One region of the Paenibacillus protaetiae genome, then DNA from elsewhere that is predicted to be linked to it. Evidence: riboswitches for the same ligand, from Rfam matches in the RefSeq annotation. Region 1 holds a riboswitch; the other holds the start of a gene.
The links. Region 1 has a riboswitch for cobalamin ahead of ET464_RS04085 (ABC transporter substrate-binding protein). Riboswitches for the same ligand answer to the same signal wherever they lie in the genome.
Positions count from the first base shown of each region.

Region 1 (8,435 bases):
TCAGCTGTGCGATTGCCGTTATGCTCGCTGCATGTCCATGCGCGCTTGGGCTCGCAACGCCTATTTCGCTTGTGATCGCATCCGGCGTATTGTCACGCAAAGGCATCGTCGTGAAGGAAGCGGGAGCGCTGGAGCGGTTATCGCGGCTTCATACGCTTGTGCTGGATAAGACCGGGACGCTAACGGAAGGCAAACCTCGCGTTACTGCTATTTATGCCGAGCGCGGCGGCAAAACCGCTGTGCTGCGGGTGGCGGCGGCAGCGGAAGCCGGTTCTGCCCATCCGCTGGCCAAAGCCATTCGCGATGAGGCGGCGGCAGCGGGGCTTGTTGCTCATGCTGCGGATAAAACGGTGTTTACGCCCGGCAAAGGGATTGAGGCGTCATTCGAAGGCAAACCGATTGGCGTTGGCAATGTAAAGCTCGCTGCGGAGAAAGAATGGCGGATTACGCCGCCGGCGCTTGCTTTTGCAAGGAAACGGGAAGAGGAAGGGGAGACTGTGATCTACGTGATGGAAGCGTCCGGCTGCATAGGCGTGATCGCAGTAGCGGACCCGGTGAAACCGTATGCCCGGGATACCGTCCTCAAGCTGAAGGAGATGGGGGTGGAGGTATGGCTTGCGACAGGCGATCACGCTGCCCCGGCTGCGGCTGCGGCAGAAGCGGCGGGCATTGACGGCGTGTATTCCGGCATGCTGCCCGAAGGGAAGCTGGAACTCGTCCGCCGCCTGCAGCATGAAGGCAAACGGGTAGGCATGGCCGGAGACGGCTGGAATGACGCGCCGGCTTTGGCGGCAGCGGATGTAGGCATTGCCATGGGAGACGGGACTGATGCCGCGCTGACGGCCGGCCATATGACGCTGCTGCAGCCCCGGCTGCGGGCCATTCCGGAAGCGCTCCGCATCAGCCGATTAACGATTCGCAACGTGCGGCAAAATTTGACGTTTGCATTTTTTTATAATGCGATTATTATTCCGTTTGCGGCCTGCGGCTTGCTTCAGCCTTGGATGGCCGGCACAGCAATGGCGTTAAGCTCCGTCTCCGTAGCTTTAAACGCGCTGCGGCTTAAAACCGGCCTGCTGAAAGACAGCGGGGCGCTCTAATGCTGCAGCAATGGGCGTTAGTTGTCGTGACGGGACTGCTCAGTGCGCCGCATTGCATTGGCATGTGCGGGGGGATTGTTACATCGGTGAATTTAAACGCCAGCCTTCCGGCCAGGCGGACAACACTGCTGTACAACAGCGGGCGAATTTTCTCGTATACGCTTCTTGGCACCTTGATGGGAACGATTGGATCGTTTGTAGATGTAGCGGGAAAGCTGGCCGGCGTGCAGGGGCTGGCTTCCATTATCGGCGGCGTTTTTTTGCTGTTGTGGATATGGCGCAAAATCCAGCTGCCGTTTATGACCCGCATTTCCGGCAGGCTGCACAGCCGCCTTGCGGCTTCAGGCGGGTTAAGCGCCCGCAAAGAGTCGCTTCATATTCTGGCGACTGGCGTGGCGTTTGGGTTTCTGCCATGCGGGCTGACATACGCGATGCAGATGAATGCAGCTGCCACAGGCACAGCGCTGGGCGGGGCGGCCACGATGGCCTTGTTTGGCCTGGCGACGTTTCCCGCACTTGCGCTTGCGGGATGGATGGCGGTTGCGGCCAATCGCCGCTGGAGACGAGTGATGCGAAAAGCGGGGACGGCAGCTGCAATTATTGTCGGCTTAATATCCATATTAAGAGGCCTGGAAGCGAATGGAGTCATCCCTTCCATCACGCCGTGGTTATGGTGAAGACGGGTTAACGGAACACGGTAAACGGATGAGCCGCTTCCTGCGTCTCTCCGTTGTACGTTATTTTGACATCGGCTGACCATTTGCCGTTCATAACCGGCACGAAGTCAGCTGTATATTCGCCCGGCGCGATTTCTGCCATCGGTACCGGCTTGAGGCGGTGTTTCATCTCGAGCATGTCGATGCTTAAGATCAGCTCCGCATGTTCCAGCGGCCGTCCGTCCAGCCCATGCAGCATAACGGTCATTTGCCCGGTTTGCAGCGCTTTAACCGGCTGGTCTCCGGTGCTGATCTCGGCGCTTATGCCGCCTGCCGACCACTCGGTTGGCGGTGAAGCCGCCGGCGGTTTGGCTTTGAAAATGCCCGTATACATTGCAGCAAAGATGAGCGCTGCAGCAGCAAGAACCGCTGCAGCAGCGTATACCGCTGTTTTTGGCGATCGTTTCACAAGCGTCAATCCTCCCGTTTCCATGGATGCAAACTATTGTTACCTATGCGCGGCGGGCGTCGGCAAGAACTATTAACGAGAGCTCGTGCGGCTAATAAACAGCCGCTGCGGGCGAACAGGCTGCCCGAATTTTGCGGTGGCCATGGGTAGACAACCTGTTCCTGCAGATGATATAGTACAGAGGATATTTTTGTATACAACGCAATCAGGTGCTTTGTCCGCCGCCGTCTTTAAGAAAGATCCGGCAGTCAGAGCTTAAAAGGGAAGTCCGGTGAAAATCCGGCACGGACCCGCCACTGTAAGGAGCCGGCATGCCCATGTTACGCTGCGGTATGCCAGGCAAAGCGCTACACGTCACTGTACACCGGTATGGGAAGACGCGCTGCTGCCGCTCCAAGTCAGGAGACCTGCCTGTTACTGCTTAACATCGTATCCTACGGGAATTGGGGACGTGTTGGAACCGTTCAATTCAGCCCGCCTGTATGTTCAGGCAAGCGTTTAAACGGCATTTCCGGCACTTTTGCCGGCAATGCCGTTTTTATTTTATACATTGAACTAAAGGGAGAGGAAGAAACATAATGAAACAGAAACAAAGGGGCTGGCTGAAGCAGTCGGCAGTTCTGCTGCTCATTGCGATGCTGCTCGTGCTTTCGGCATGCGGCGGAAATCACAACAGCAATAACGGCGCCGCAGCCGGGGAAGCTTCGGCTTCGCCGACGGCGGAATCAAACGCTTCTGCGCAGCCATCAAGCGATCCGGCGCAAACGGCGTACCCGTTAACAGTAAAAGATGCTACCGGCACCGAGCTGACTTTTGACGCGGCGCCGCAAAGGGTCGTTACCTTGCTGCCAAGCGAAACCGAAATTGTATATGCCATCGGTTCGGGCGACGAGGTTGCCGGCGTAGACGCCTACAGCAACTATCCGCCGGAAGCGGCAGACAAGCCGAAAATCGGCGATATGACAACGAACATTGAAGCGGTAGCCGCTTTAAATCCGGACCTCGTGCTGGCCTCTTCGACGATGAATACGGACGCAGTGCAAAAGCTGCGTGATCTTGGCTTGACGGTGTACGCGTCGGACCCGAAGACATACGACGCTGTGATCGACAAAATTAAAGTCATTGGCCAAATTATGAATAAACAAGCCGAAGCGGATCAAATTGCGAAGCATATGCAAGAGGTGAAGCAGCAGGTTGCGGATAAAGTGAAAGGCGCAGCCCCGGTCAAAACGTATTTGGAATTTTCGGAAGGTTATACGGTAGGCAAAGGCGAATTTTTGGACGAGCTGCTAACCATTGCAGGCGGTCAAAATACGGCGGGGGACCAGTCCGGCTGGTTTGAAGTCGACGCCGAAAAAATCATTCAGGAAAATCCGGCCGTAATCGTATATCCTGCGCTGCAAGACGCAAATCCAAATCCGATTCTGGAAGGCATTAAAAAACGCGCCGGCTGGGATGCCATCGACGCGGTCAAAAACAACCGGATCGTGGAAGTATCGGATGACCCGCTCGTCCGTGTAGGTCCGCGGCTGGCGGACGGCCTGCTGGAGCTGGCGAAGGCGATCCATCCGGAGCTGTTTTCTTAAATGGTCAAAACCAAATTAACGATGTATGGAGGAGCAGGCATGCTCCTTCTTGCTGTTTCCATCGTCATTAGCTTATCTATCGGTTCGGCGGGACTATCGATAGAGGACGTATGGGGCATATTGCTCCACCAGCTTCCGGGCATGAGCCCGGCGGAAAACCACTGGGGCAAAGGCGACATCGCGATTGTTACGCAGGTGCGCTTGCTGCGGGTGCTGCTTGCGGTGCTTGTAGGCGCGTGCCTGTCGCTTGCCGGAGCAGGGATGCAGGGCGTGCTGCGCAATCCGCTTGCCGATCCGTATACGCTAGGCGTTGCTTCCGGCAGCTCGGTAGGCGCTGCGTTCCTTATTTTGTTCGGGCTGCAGATGGCGGTTGGCATCTGGACGGTTCCGGCCGTTGCATTCGTAACAGGCGTGCTTACGCTGCTTGGCGTATTATGGCTCTCCCGCAGCGGGAACGGCGGCGGCATGCACCTGGAGACGATTATTTTGTCCGGCGTCATCATGCAAGCGTTCCTTGGAGCATTCGTCTCATTCATGGTGTCGCTGTCGCAGGGCGTCGTCAATCAGATCATGTTCTGGCTGATGGGGTCGTTAGCGATGCGAAGCTGGGAGCATGTGTATATGCTGCTGCCTTTTCTGGCTTTGGGGCTGCCTGTATTGCTCGTTTTCAGCCAGCCGCTCAACCAGCTCGTGTTTGGCGAAAAGCATGCGGCGCATATGGGCGTGGCGGTAGAGCGCACCAAGCTGATCGTCATGCTGGCTTCCACGCTGCTGACGGCGGCGGCTGTATCGGTTGCCGGCGTCATCGGCTTTGTCGGCCTTGTGGTGCCGCATTTGATCCGGCTGATGGCCGGACCCGACTACCGGCTTATCGTCCCGCTGTCTGCTATAGGAGGCGGCATCTTTGTCCTGTGGGCCGATACGCTCGCCCGCATGGCGCTTAGCCCAAGGGAAATTCCGCTTGGCGTGGTGACGGCGCTGATCGGCGCGCCGTTTTTTGCCTATTTGCTGCACCGCAGCAAAAAGGAGGGGAAAGCGTAATGGTTTTATTCGAAGCGGTACAGGTCGGCAAGACGGTGGGGGCGCGCCAGGTGCTGGACGGGCTCTCTTTTACCTTCCGGACCGGCCGTTTGTATGGTATTATCGGCCCGAACGGGGTCGGAAAGTCTACACTGCTCGGGTTGTTGTCCGGTGTTGACAGCCCAACGTCCGGCCGGCTGCTGTTTAACGGAGAGCTCGTCCAACGCATCCCCCGCAGGCAGCTGGCGAAGCAAATGGCCGTCCTGCAGCAGTCCGGATTGCCGCCTGCCGGCTTTACGGTTCGGGAAGCGGTTGAGATGGGCCGGTTCCCGTATCAGAACTGGCTTGGCGACGAACGGACAGACGCGGGCCCGATTATCGATAAAGCCATCGCGTCAATGGGGCTTGCTTCGCTTCAGCACCGCAAGCTGGATCAGCTGAGCGGCGGGGAGCGGCAGCGGGCGGCTTTCGCCAAAGTGATCGCCCAGGAAACGGATATTATGCTGCTGGACGAGCCGACCACCCATCTGGATATCGGGTATCAGATCCAAATGTTGGACATGGTGAAAAACTGGCAGCGTGAACGCGGCCGGACTGCCATTGCGGTACTGCATGATTTGAATCTGGCGTCGCTTTATTGCGACGAGCTGCTGGTGCTCCATAAGGGACGTGCGGCCGCATTTGGCAAACCGGCCGATATTGTGACGGCGAAGCTGATTGAAGAGGTCTATGAGACGAAAGCAGCCGTAGTTGACCATCCGCAAGACGGCAGCCCGCAAATTTTACTCGTGCCGGATTCCGCGGGGCAATGAAGCGGCAGCGGGTGCGGCTTACATCAATGAAAAGTTTGGGACAAGGGGAGACGAATAACATGCCTAACGAATATAAAGCGATTGTGGATGCGGCGATCATGCGAATCCGTCCGTTTAACGAGCAGGCTGCCGAGCAAGCGGACCGCCACTCGGACCATTTGACGAAGCCGCCGGGAAGCCTTGGCAAGCTGGAACGGATTGCCCGCCAAGCTGCCGGAATAACCGGCGAGCTGTGGCCGGATTTGTCACGTAAAGCTGTTATTGTGATGGCGGCGGACCATGGGGTATGCGAAGAAGGCGTCAGCGCTTTTCCGCAGGAAGTGACCGGTCAGATGGTCTTTAATTTTTTAAGCGGGGGCGCAGCGGTTAATGTACTGTCCCGCCATTCCGGCGCGGACGTTTTTTGCGTCGATATCGGGGTGAAAAGCGACTTGGAGCATCCGGCGTTAATCACCAGGAAAGTCCGGTATGGAACCGGAAATATCGCCAAAGGCCCGGCGATGGAGCGCGATGAGCTGATGCAGGCGCTGGCAGCCGGCATCAACCTTGTGGATGAGCTGTACGCGCAAGGTTACAGGCTGTTTGCAACGGGCGAGATGGGGATCGGCAACACGACGCCAAGCGCGGCAATTGTATCGGTATTGGCTGGACTCGCTCCCGAGCAATCCGTTGGCAGAGGAACCGGCATTAACGAGCAAAGCTGGCGGACAAAGGTCGGCGTAGTGAAACGGGCGATTGAAGTCAACGCCCCGGATGCGGGCGATCCTTACGATGTTCTGTCCAAACTAGGCGGACTGGAAATTGCCGGACTTGCCGGCGTCATTATCGGTGCGGCGGCCAACGGCTGCCCGGCTGTCATTGACGGCTATATCTCGTCTGCTGCCGCTCTTGCCGCCATGCGGATGACGGAGAGGGTGTATCCCTATATGATCGCTTCGCATTTGTCGCAGGAACAAGGACATGCCAAGCTGCTGGAGCTGATGGGTTTGACGCCGGTCATTCATATGGATATGCGGCTTGGAGAAGGAACCGGCGCTGTGTTATGCTTCCCGATCATCGACGCTGCGATCAAGCTGATGCGCGAAATGGCGACCTTTGACGGCGCCGGCATATCGCGGGAGTAAAGCGATGGCCGTACTCATTACAGGCGGCGCGCGCAGCGGCAAAAGCGCTTTCGCGGAACAATACGCGCGCCGGATCGGCAGCCGCGGCATTTATATGGCAACCTCGCGTATTTGGGATGAGGAGATGGAAGAGCGCGTTGCGCTGCATCGGAGCGGCAGGGAAACGTCGGGTTTCGAGTGGCATACGATGGAAGAGCCGCTGGAGCTGGCGGACGCGATTGCGCGTGTGGGCGCGGAGCATGCTGCCGATGATCCGCGGCTGGAGCCGGGGGCAGAGCTGGATAAGGAACTGGAACTGGAACCGGGACTGCGGGGGGAGCCGGCTGCGGAACGAAATGCGGAATCAAGTCCCGCACCGGAAGCTAAACCGCCTGTCGTGCTGGTGGATTGCTTGACGCTGTGGCTTTCCAACTGGCTGATGAAGCTGGAGGAAGAACAGCTGCCGGAGTCTGTTCTTGCCGAGCAATATGAGAAGCTGGCTGCGGCTGCGGCCGCTTGTCCTTACCCTCTGCTGTTCGTCACGAATGAAGTGGGAGACGGAGTGGTGCCTGCCTATCCGCTGGGCCGCAAATTCCGCGATGAAGCCGGCAGGCTGAATCAGCTGATGGCGAGGCAATGCGAACGGGTATTTCTGGTCACGGCGGGAATTCCCGTCGAGCTGAAAGCAATCGCTTTTCAATGGGAGAACTTGTAATGTTGTATTCATTTCATGAAATGCTGCTCATGACAGCGGCTGCGATCGCAATTGACTGGATCATTGGCGATCCAAAATGGCCAACTCATCCGGTCATATGGATAGGCCGGCTTATTCGCATCCTGGAGCGCAAACTGCTCACCGGGAGGCAGTCTCCCAAGCAGGCGAAAGCTGCCGGCATCGTGCTGGCGCTTGTTACGCTGGCAGTCTCCTGGGGCGTCATGCAGGTGATTGCAGCGGCGGCTGACTGGATCCATCCATGGCTTGGATACGCGGTAAGCGTATGGTTTATTTCGACGACCATCGCGGTCAAAGGGCTGAAAGACGCCGGCATGCATGTATACCGACCGCTTGTGGAAGGGCGGCTGGATGAAGCGCGTAAGTATGCGGGTTACATCGTAAGCCGCGATACGGATCAATTGACCCCTGCCGATACGGCGCGGGCTGCAGTGGAAACGATTGCGGAAAATACGGTTGACGCTTTTGTATCGCCTGTCGTATTTGCCCTGCTTGGCGGTGCGCCGCTTGCGATGCTGTACAGGGCTGCCAATACACTGGACTCGATGGTTGGTTACCGCAATGAACAATATATTCATTTTGGCTGGTGCTCGGCCCGGACCGATGATGCGCTTAATTACATCCCGGCACGGATTGCCGGTTTATTGATGAGCTTGGCCGCCCTGGTGCTGCCGCGTTTGTCTGCGGTTAACGCGGTGAAGGCGGCAGCGATTTTTGCGCGGCGCCATCCCAGCCCAAACAGCGGCATTCCGGAGTCGGCGGCTGCCGGTGCGATGGGTGTCGAGCTTGGCGGCGTCAACTATTATTTTGGCGTTGCAAGCGAGAGGGCGCGTATGGGCTGGAAGCGACGTGAACTGCAGCCGGACGATATTAAAGGGGCGATCCGGTTATTGTATGCAACAAGTATATTGGTATGGGCAGGGGCGTTGATCGGATGGGCACTTGGACTATAAAAA
Region 1 covers NZ_CP035492.1:924,180-932,614, forward strand. The annotation lists gene ET464_RS04070 (heavy metal translocating P-type ATPase) at 1-1,100, shown strand, start outside; gene ET464_RS04075 (sulfite exporter TauE/SafE family protein) at 1,100-1,777, shown strand; gene ET464_RS04080 (FixH family protein) at 1,785-2,225, opposite strand; cobalamin riboswitch at 2,416-2,654, shown strand; gene ET464_RS04085 (ABC transporter substrate-binding protein) at 2,804-3,811, shown strand; gene ET464_RS04090 (FecCD family ABC transporter permease) at 3,812-4,852, shown strand; gene ET464_RS04095 (ABC transporter ATP-binding protein) at 4,852-5,643, shown strand; gene cobT (nicotinate-nucleotide--dimethylbenzimidazole phosphoribosyltransferase) at 5,703-6,767, shown strand; gene ET464_RS04105 (bifunctional adenosylcobinamide kinase/adenosylcobinamide-phosphate guanylyltransferase) at 6,772-7,461, shown strand; gene cbiB (adenosylcobinamide-phosphate synthase CbiB) at 7,461-8,432, shown strand; gene cobS (adenosylcobinamide-GDP ribazoletransferase) at 8,414-8,435, shown strand, end outside.

Region 2 (8,435 bases), 1.5 Mb from region 1:
TGGCTGGCGGCGTAGCGGTTATCAAAGTTGGCGCAGCTACGGAAACTGAACTGAAAGAGCGCAAGCTCCGTATCGAAGATGCCCTGAACTCCACTCGCGCAGCAGTGGAAGAAGGCATCGTATCCGGCGGCGGTACGGCACTCGTGAACGTATACAAAGCGGTTGCGGCTGTTCAAGCAGCAGGCGACGAGCAAACAGGCGTTAACATCGTGCTTCGCTCCCTCGAAGAGCCAATCCGCACGATCGCAGCGAACGCAGGCCAAGAAGGTTCTGTCATCGTTGAACGTCTGAAAAACGAAAAAATCGGCGTAGGCTACAATGCAGCAACCGGCGAATGGGTGAACATGTTCGAAGCGGGTATCGTTGACCCTGCGAAAGTAACGCGTTCCGCATTGCAAAACGCAGCTTCCGTTGCAGCGATGTTCCTGACAACCGAAGCGGTTGTTGCCGACAAGCCAGAGCCTAAAGGCGCTGCTGCTCCAGACATGGGCGGCATGGGCGGTATGGGCGGCATGATGTAAGGCTGATAAGCCTTATGTTGGGAAAGTAGCGCAAGCTGCTTTCCCGCCCCTGCTCGGTTCATTGAGCACTGGTCATGCAACCAAGAAAAGACTACTTCCTAATTTCGAGGAGGTAGTCTTTTTATGTTGCGGTTTCAATATCTAGATGAAGATAAATTATTCGACATAGACTCCGTGACTTGCAATCAGGTTTTGGTGATAACAAGTCAAAAGAAAACCAGGATTAGTGCCGTTGATGATCATAGCAGTAAATTCGTCCATTGAAACGTTTGGGATTCGCTAAGCAGTATTCTTTAACTTTATTTGCAACCGGCTTTCCGCATCTAGCGCAAACAAACAGATCACCATCCTGTCTATAGTCAGAAGTAACAGTCGAAGCAGCTATCTCATTAACAGGTTCAAGATCGCTAACCTTTATCGTCTGTGCTGCATTAACATTTGCCATCTGCTCGATTAAAACTCCTCTATCCCATAACTTTACGCCAAGACGCCTTGCGCCATCCCTAGCTTGTTCTGTAAAGCCGCTGTTGGTAATTACCCATGCTTCTTGGCAGCCATATACATCCTTGCTTGTGTAGGCTTGCTGAATTGCTTCATAACCCACGTTTTTTTTCCAACGTTTAGCTTGTATGACAACCTTTCTTGCTCCTGAAGTTATTATGAGGTCAGCACCGTAGTCTCCCTTGCCACCAGTACGTTTTACCTGCCAACCCCGACGTTTAAAGAACTGCTCTAAGTAACGCTCAAACATCGTTCCACTCATCTTATCAATCTCTTGGATATTTGCCTTCTTAAGCTTTTCCTGGACATAGTAGATGCGTAAGCCAATACTTGTCGAAAGCACGATAATGATGAAAATAAGAAGTGGATTTAACCATGCCCCTCCAATTGTTGCTCCGTACTTGCTAAAGATGATGTTGAATGCAAGTAAAAAGGCGCAACCAAGTGTAAGCTGCAATGCAATGTCTACGAATGTAGGATCTTTTTTACGTCTCCTTGCCAAAGTCTTGACCTCGATTCTGTTAGGTATTTTGAATTGTATATAGGTCATTATATCTACTTCATCCTAATTGTGGAAGGAGCTCTTTGCCGTAGGAATATCGTATTTAAAAGATTCATAGATTTAGATAAGAAGTTACGGGGTTCAAATTGGAACTCTTGAATCGGGGATCATCCATCACATTGATATTCCATATTTCAAAACAGACAGGAGCAAAGAGCCAAAGTCCCTTTTATATAGGAGCCCTAGGCTCTTTTGTACGTGATTTTGTTCAATGAAAGGCGGCACAGCTTAGTGCCGCCTTGTTTTGTCTAGCCTTGCGTTTTTGGCACAGGCGGGACGGCATCGCTTTTGCGCGACTTGCGCCGTTCCATGTTCACCTTTCGCTGCAGTGCGCCAAGCACAATATCCGCGGCAATGGCCAGCACAGCGGCCGGGATTGCTCCTGCGTAAATCCGAAGCGGATTCTGATTGTTAATGCCGGCGTAGATTTCGCGGCCTAAGCCTGAGCCGCCAATAAGCGGGGCAATGGCTGCCACGCCGACGGCAATGACTGCAGCGATGCGGATGCCCGATAGAATGTAAGGCAGCGACAGCGGCAAGCGCACCTGCAGCAGCATTTGCATGCGGCTCATTCCAACGCCTCTTCCGGCTTCCACGTAGCTGGAATTCACCTGCGTCAGTCCGACGTACGTGTTCCGCACAACCGGATTCAGCGAGTAGAGGAACAGCCCGAACGTGACCGTCATCATACCGAGGCCAAGCCACATCATAAGCAGCACAAGCATGGCGAGACTAGGGATAACCTGCAGCACGTTGGTAATGGCCATAATGATTTTGGCTGCTCCTTTACTTCGGCTGCACCATATCCCAAGCGGCACGCCAATGATGATGGCCAGACCGACGCCAAGCAGCACCATCATGATGTGCTGGAACAAATATTCCCATAACATCGCCCGATTGCGTGATACGTAGCTGAAAAAATCCCCGATCGTCAAATGTGGTCCTGCCATCGCCATGTCACTCCTTTAATAATCCAACCTGCTTCAAATAGCTGACGGCTACTTCCCGCTCGCTTTTTTTCTCAATATCGACCTGGTAGTTTAAATCGACCATCGTCTCGACATCCAGCGTTCCGATCAGCTTGGTGAGGGCTGCTTCCGCTTCCGGGTATTTCTTGGCGATATCGCCGCGCATAACGGTTGAAGCATCATACGGAGGGAAAAACTGCTTGTCGTCCTCCAATGTTTTCAAATCGTATGCCTTCAGCCGCGAATCGGTGGAATAAGCGAGTACGATATCCACTTGCCGGTTGGCAACGGCTTGATAGACAAGCGCAAGCTCCATCGGGTAAATGGTGCCGAACGTAATGCCGTAATGTTTGGAGAAGGCCGGGTAGCCGTCGCTGGGCCGCTCCAGCCAAGTTGTGTCGACACCGAGGCGCATTGAACCTGCATCGGGCTTCACATCGGAAATTTTCGTATAGCCTTTTTGCTCCGCTACATCCTTTCGGACGGTGAAGGCATACGTATTTTCAAAGCCCAGCGGGTCAAACCATTTCAGGTTGTAAAATTTAAGGAACCCCTGCTGCGCCTGCTCCAGCACGCGTGCCCGGTCTTTGGTTTCTTCGATTGGAAAATGGTTGTTGAATATTTCGCCGCTGTATAACGTCGCAATGTCGATGTCGCCTTTTTTCATTGCGGATAAAACAAGCGGACTGGATGCGAGATCGGGAATGACTTCTGCAGTTGCGTCCGTCCGGTCCTCAATAAGCGCTTTGTACATTTCCGCTAAAATTTTCGTTTCCGTAAACGTCTGGGCGCCGATAACAATGTCGCTGCGAATGCCGCAGCCGCTGGCGGCCGGCAGAATAACGGCAATCAGCAGACCGGCTATAGCCGGTTTAAGTTTAAAATGCCGGGTCACGCAGCGGCACCCCCTGTGCGGCCGAATCGTCCGGACAGCCACCGTTCCAGCAGCCCGAGCAGAAAATCCGCGATAAAAGCAAGCACAACCGCACCAATCGCGCCTGCAAAAACCAGCTCCGGTTTGTTGACGCCCATTCCCGACACAATCAGCTGGCCGAGGCCTCCTGCGCCAATCAGTGTCGCAAGCGTGGCCCAGCTAATAATATAGACGGTCGTAATGCGAATGCCCGACATCATGTACGGCAGCGATAACGGCAGCTGAATGGTCCAAATGCGCTGCATCGTGCTGTAGCCCATTCCTCTTGCCGATTCCAGCACATGCGGATCAACGGCTTTAAACCCGTCGTACGTGTTGCGCAGAATCGGCATAATGGAATACAGCAGCAGCGCCAGGATGGCCGGCTTTACGCCAATGCCCAGCAGCGGAATTAGCACAGCCAACAATGCCAGGCTCGGGACCGTCTGCAAAATGTTGGCGATAAAAAATACAGCCGAACGAAGCCAGCCCAGCTTGGTATACACCAATACAATACCAAGCGGAATGGCGACGATGCTGCCGAATACGACAGCCGTAAACGAAATGATAAGGTGCTCGCGAAGAGCCGTCACAATGTCGGGCCACCGCTCCTGAATGAAAGCGCCAATGTCAGTCATCGCCTACACCTCCTTGCCGGAGGAGTCAGCTGCTGCAGCATCGCCAGCGGACGAATTTTGCGTCTCATCCGGAGTTCCGGACTCTTTTGCCGATTCTTCGTTCGAATCTTCCGGTTCGGGCGGAAGTACCGGCAGCACTTCTGCGAGATGCCGGACGACGCTGCCTCTTGTAATGAGGCCTACAAGGCGGTTCGTGCCGTCGACGATAGCCAAATTGGACAGCTGATGAAGACTTAGCATCTCGACAGCATTCGGCAGTGGCGTACCGGAGGGCAAGCTGTATGCAATGGGCTTCATAACGTCGGCGACGGTCATATCTTCGTTGCCGTAATGTTCAAGCACGTTGAAGATGGACACAATGCCCTGAAGCTTTCGATTCCGGTCGGTTATAAACAACGAGTCGACGCGCCGCCGCTCCATAATGGTAATTGCTTCCGCCAAGCCGCGGTTTGGATAGATGGTGACCGGCTGGCGGATCATGACGTCGTCGACGAGCGGAATATCGTATGAAGATGTCTCGGCTGCATGTTCCTGCTCCAGCCGCTGCTGCCCGATAAAGGAACGGACAAAATCATTGGCCGGACGGCGCAATATGCGCTCCGGCTTGTCGCTTTGCACGACAACTCCCGCCTGCATGATGACGATGCGGTCGGCGATTTTGAGCGCTTCATCCATATCATGGGTAACAAATACAATCGTTTTGTGCAGCTCCTGCTGCAAGCGGACGATATCGTCCTGCAGCTGCTCCCGGCTGATCGGGTCCAGCGCGCTGAACGGCTCGTCCATTAATATAATTTCCGGATCGGCCGCCATCGCGCGGATGACGCCGATCCGCTGCTGCTGGCCGCCGCTCAGCTCGGACGGATAACGGTTTTTATATTGGCTGGCGGACAAGCCCACCATGTCCATCAGCTCTTCGACACGTTTGTCGATGCGCTGTTTATCCCATTTTTTCAAATGGGGAACGACTCCGACATTGCGGCCGATAGTCATATGCGGGAACAAGCCGATGCTTTGGATGACATAGCCGATATTACGCCGCAGCTTGACCGGATCGATTGTGGAAATATCGTCTCCATTAATAAGAATTTTGCCGTTCGAGGGCAGGATAAGCCGGTTGATCAGCTTCATCGTTGTGGATTTGCCGCAGCCGCTTGGGCCGATCAGGACGGTAACTTCACCTTTGTGAAAGGTGAGATTAATATTTTTAAGCGCATGATATCCATCGGGATAAATTTTATTGACGTTCTGGATTTCGATCATTAATCTCGTTTCCTCCGCTCTTGTTGGTTGCTTATTAAAGTTAATATAAGCTTCCGGGCTGTTTTTGAAACAAAAACAGGAAAAAACATTTCTTTATTCGGGCAAAAATGATCATTTATACATGACAAATGTTATAGGATTAGATAAGATGGTTTACAAACTGAATAGCAACGGTCAGGTGCCGGAAGCAATTGCTGCCAATTGCAGGCCGGTTAAAAGGGAAGCGAGTGAAAATCTCGCGCGGTCCCGCCGCTGTATAAGAAGAGCTGCTGCGATAAACCACTGGGAAACCGGGAAGGACGCGGAAGCGATGACGCTTGAGCCAGAATACCTGCCTGATTCGTTACACCGCAAATTCTACGATGGATAGGAGGGTGTTTGTTCGTGCATGCTTATTTGCGATGCGCTTATTAAACTTCTTAACTTTCGGGTTAAGAAGTTTTTTTGTTGCGGAGAGGTTTATTTCAAATTAAAGACAAGGGGAAGAAGGAATGAAATTAAATAAAGGATTCATTTGGCTGATAATGGTCAGCCTGTTTATTTCGATTGGCTCAACGAACATACATACGGCATTTGCGGACGAAGCGGACGGCACGCAAATTTTAAGCGGGCAGTCTTCTGCCGGCAGCCGGACAGAGCTGGAGCAGAATCCGGTTGTGGAGCAGGCTCGCCAGCAGCTGCAAAGCAGTTTGGCTTACATGGTGAAGACGGTCGCCAACCCTGTATTTGGAACCGGCAGCGGAGAATGGACGATTTTATCGCTGGCAAGGGCGGGGTACGAGGTACCCGCTAATTATTACGATAGTTATTACGCCAATGTGGAGCAAGCCGTTACGCAGCTGATGGCGACTTACAACGGGAAGCTTCATTCCACAAAAAGCACAGAGCATTCCCGCGCTATATTGGGACTTACGTCAATCGGCAAAGATGTGGCCGATGTAGCAGGGTTCAATTTGCTGACCGCGCTTGCTGATTTTGATTATGTGCTTAAACAAGGGCTAAACGGCCCGGTATTTGCCCTGATTGCTTTGGACTCGCACAACTACGATATCCCGCAAGCGGATGGGGTTAATCAAACGACCCGCGACAAATTAATAGACAAAATATTGGAGTACAACCGCACAACTGCCAACGCGGCAGGCTGGACGTTATTCGGAAGCAAGCCGGACGTTGATATGACGGCTATGACGATTCAAAGCTTGGCGCCATACTATACAACCCGTACGGATGTAAAAGAAGCCGTTGACCGTGCTTTGGTCTGGTTATCGGACAATCAAAGCGCAGCCGGCGATTATTTAAGCAACTGCGAAAGTACGGCGCAGGTTGTATTAGCGCTTGCTTCGCTTGGCATTGATCCCGGAACGGATCCGCGATTTATGAAAAACGGCAAATCAGCAGTAGATGGAATGCTCATTTATGCCGTTCCTGCCGGCGGTTTCAAACATACCGCAACCGGCGGTGTAAATGGCATGGCGACGGACCAAGGCACTTATGCGCTGGTCGCATATGACCGTTTCTTGAACGGCGGCACGAATTTGTACGACATGACGGATGTTGAGCTTGAAGGGGAGCCACTCCGGAGCAGCCAGAACAGCCGGGCAATGACGGCCCGGTTGTTATCGAACCGGCTGCCAACGAGAATTACAGCTTTACGGTAAACGCATCGGACTCCAATCAAACGTATCAGATCACCATTCCGGAAGAGAGCACGGGTGCGGTTCGCGTAACGCTGCCGGAACTGTCGGCACTGCCGCAATTGGAAGCCCATAAAGGCGGCGTTACCGCTGTTATTGCCCAAGGAACGCAGCTGACAAGCGGCAGCGGATTGGATTTGCAGCTAATAACATCGCTAGATGCGGCCGATGCCAGCTTGAAAACAACGCTTCAATCGCTGCTAGGCAGCAGCAAACAGCTGGATAGCGTTGCAGCAGCATTTGCGATGGGCGGCAATGACCGCGCCGAATTCGACCGGTACGTCACGTTAACGCTGGCAGGCATGGCCGGCAAGCAAGCGGCTTATTTGGAACAAGGCATTCCGCATCTTATTCAGAAATATGCGAATGACTCCGAAGGGGAGGCTGCCGGCAAGCCGGAATACGCCTATGACAACGGCACTGACCTTATTATCAAAACCAAGCATTTTACGGACTATGCCGCATTCACGGCAAGCGATAAAGAAGATAACCAAGAAGGCGGAGGTTCCGCAACACCGCCAGACTCCAAAGCGTATGTCACTTTTTCCGTCGATAAAAAGACAATTAAGCTCGGATACACGGTCTCGCCAGTTAAAGTCGAGCTTCAGCCAGGCGATACGGTATGGACTGTTTTCCAAAGAGTGCTGGATGGCCGGGAATCCATTACGACTATTCCTGGTCTGAACAATATAACAGCGTATATGTGGAATCCATTGATGGTGACGGCGAGTTTGACCATGGCACCGGCAGCGGCTGGATGTATAACGTAAACGGCGATTATCCGGGGTTTGGCGCGTCTTTGTATGAGCTGGAGGACGGCGATACGGTGCAATGGCGGTATACGACTAATTTGGGTACAGATTTAGGAGCAGACAACAGCCAGTGGGGAACGGAAGATCCCGATGGCGGAGGCACCGGAGCGGATCAAGGAACCGGCGGTCAAGACGGTACGAAACCTCCGGTGAAGCTGGAGCAGTTGTATAAAGACGGCGGCTCTATTTCGGATTGGGCGTACTCTGCGATTGGCAAAGCGGCGCAGCTTGGTTTTGTTCAAGGCAGCAATGGCGAGTTTCGCCCGAAAGCTTCGGTTACGCGCGCCGAATTTACGAAGTTGCTCGTTGAAGCATCAGGATTGAAGCAGACAACGGCTGGCGACAGTGCGTTTAAAGATGTGGCGGCAAACAGCTGGTATGCCCCTTATGTCAATGCGGCTTATGTGAACGGCATTGTGGAGGGCGATGGAGGATACTTCCGTCCTTATGCACTGATGACGAGGGAACAAATGGCCGCAACAATTGTGAGAGCGCTTGGCCTGACGCTGGCCGAAGCAGCAACGGGCCTGAGCGATTTGAATCTGGTTTCGGAATGGGCCCGG
Region 2 covers NZ_CP035492.1:2,394,767-2,403,201, reverse strand. The annotation lists gene groL (chaperonin GroEL) at 1-521, shown strand, start outside; gene ET464_RS11170 (restriction endonuclease) at 745-1,572, opposite strand; gene ET464_RS11165 (ABC transporter permease) at 1,833-2,534, opposite strand; gene ET464_RS11160 (glycine betaine ABC transporter substrate-binding protein) at 2,542-3,447, opposite strand; gene ET464_RS11155 (ABC transporter permease) at 3,444-4,103, opposite strand; gene ET464_RS11150 (ABC transporter ATP-binding protein) at 4,107-5,366, opposite strand; cobalamin riboswitch at 5,526-5,719, shown strand; gene ET464_RS11145 (prenyltransferase/squalene oxidase repeat-containing protein) at 5,858-7,024, shown strand; gene ET464_RS19835 (hypothetical protein) at 7,123-7,830, shown strand; gene ET464_RS11140 (S-layer homology domain-containing protein) at 7,764-8,435, shown strand, end outside.
Region 2: another riboswitch for cobalamin. It lies ahead of ET464_RS11145 (prenyltransferase/squalene oxidase repeat-containing protein); the one in region 1 lies ahead of ET464_RS04085 (ABC transporter substrate-binding protein).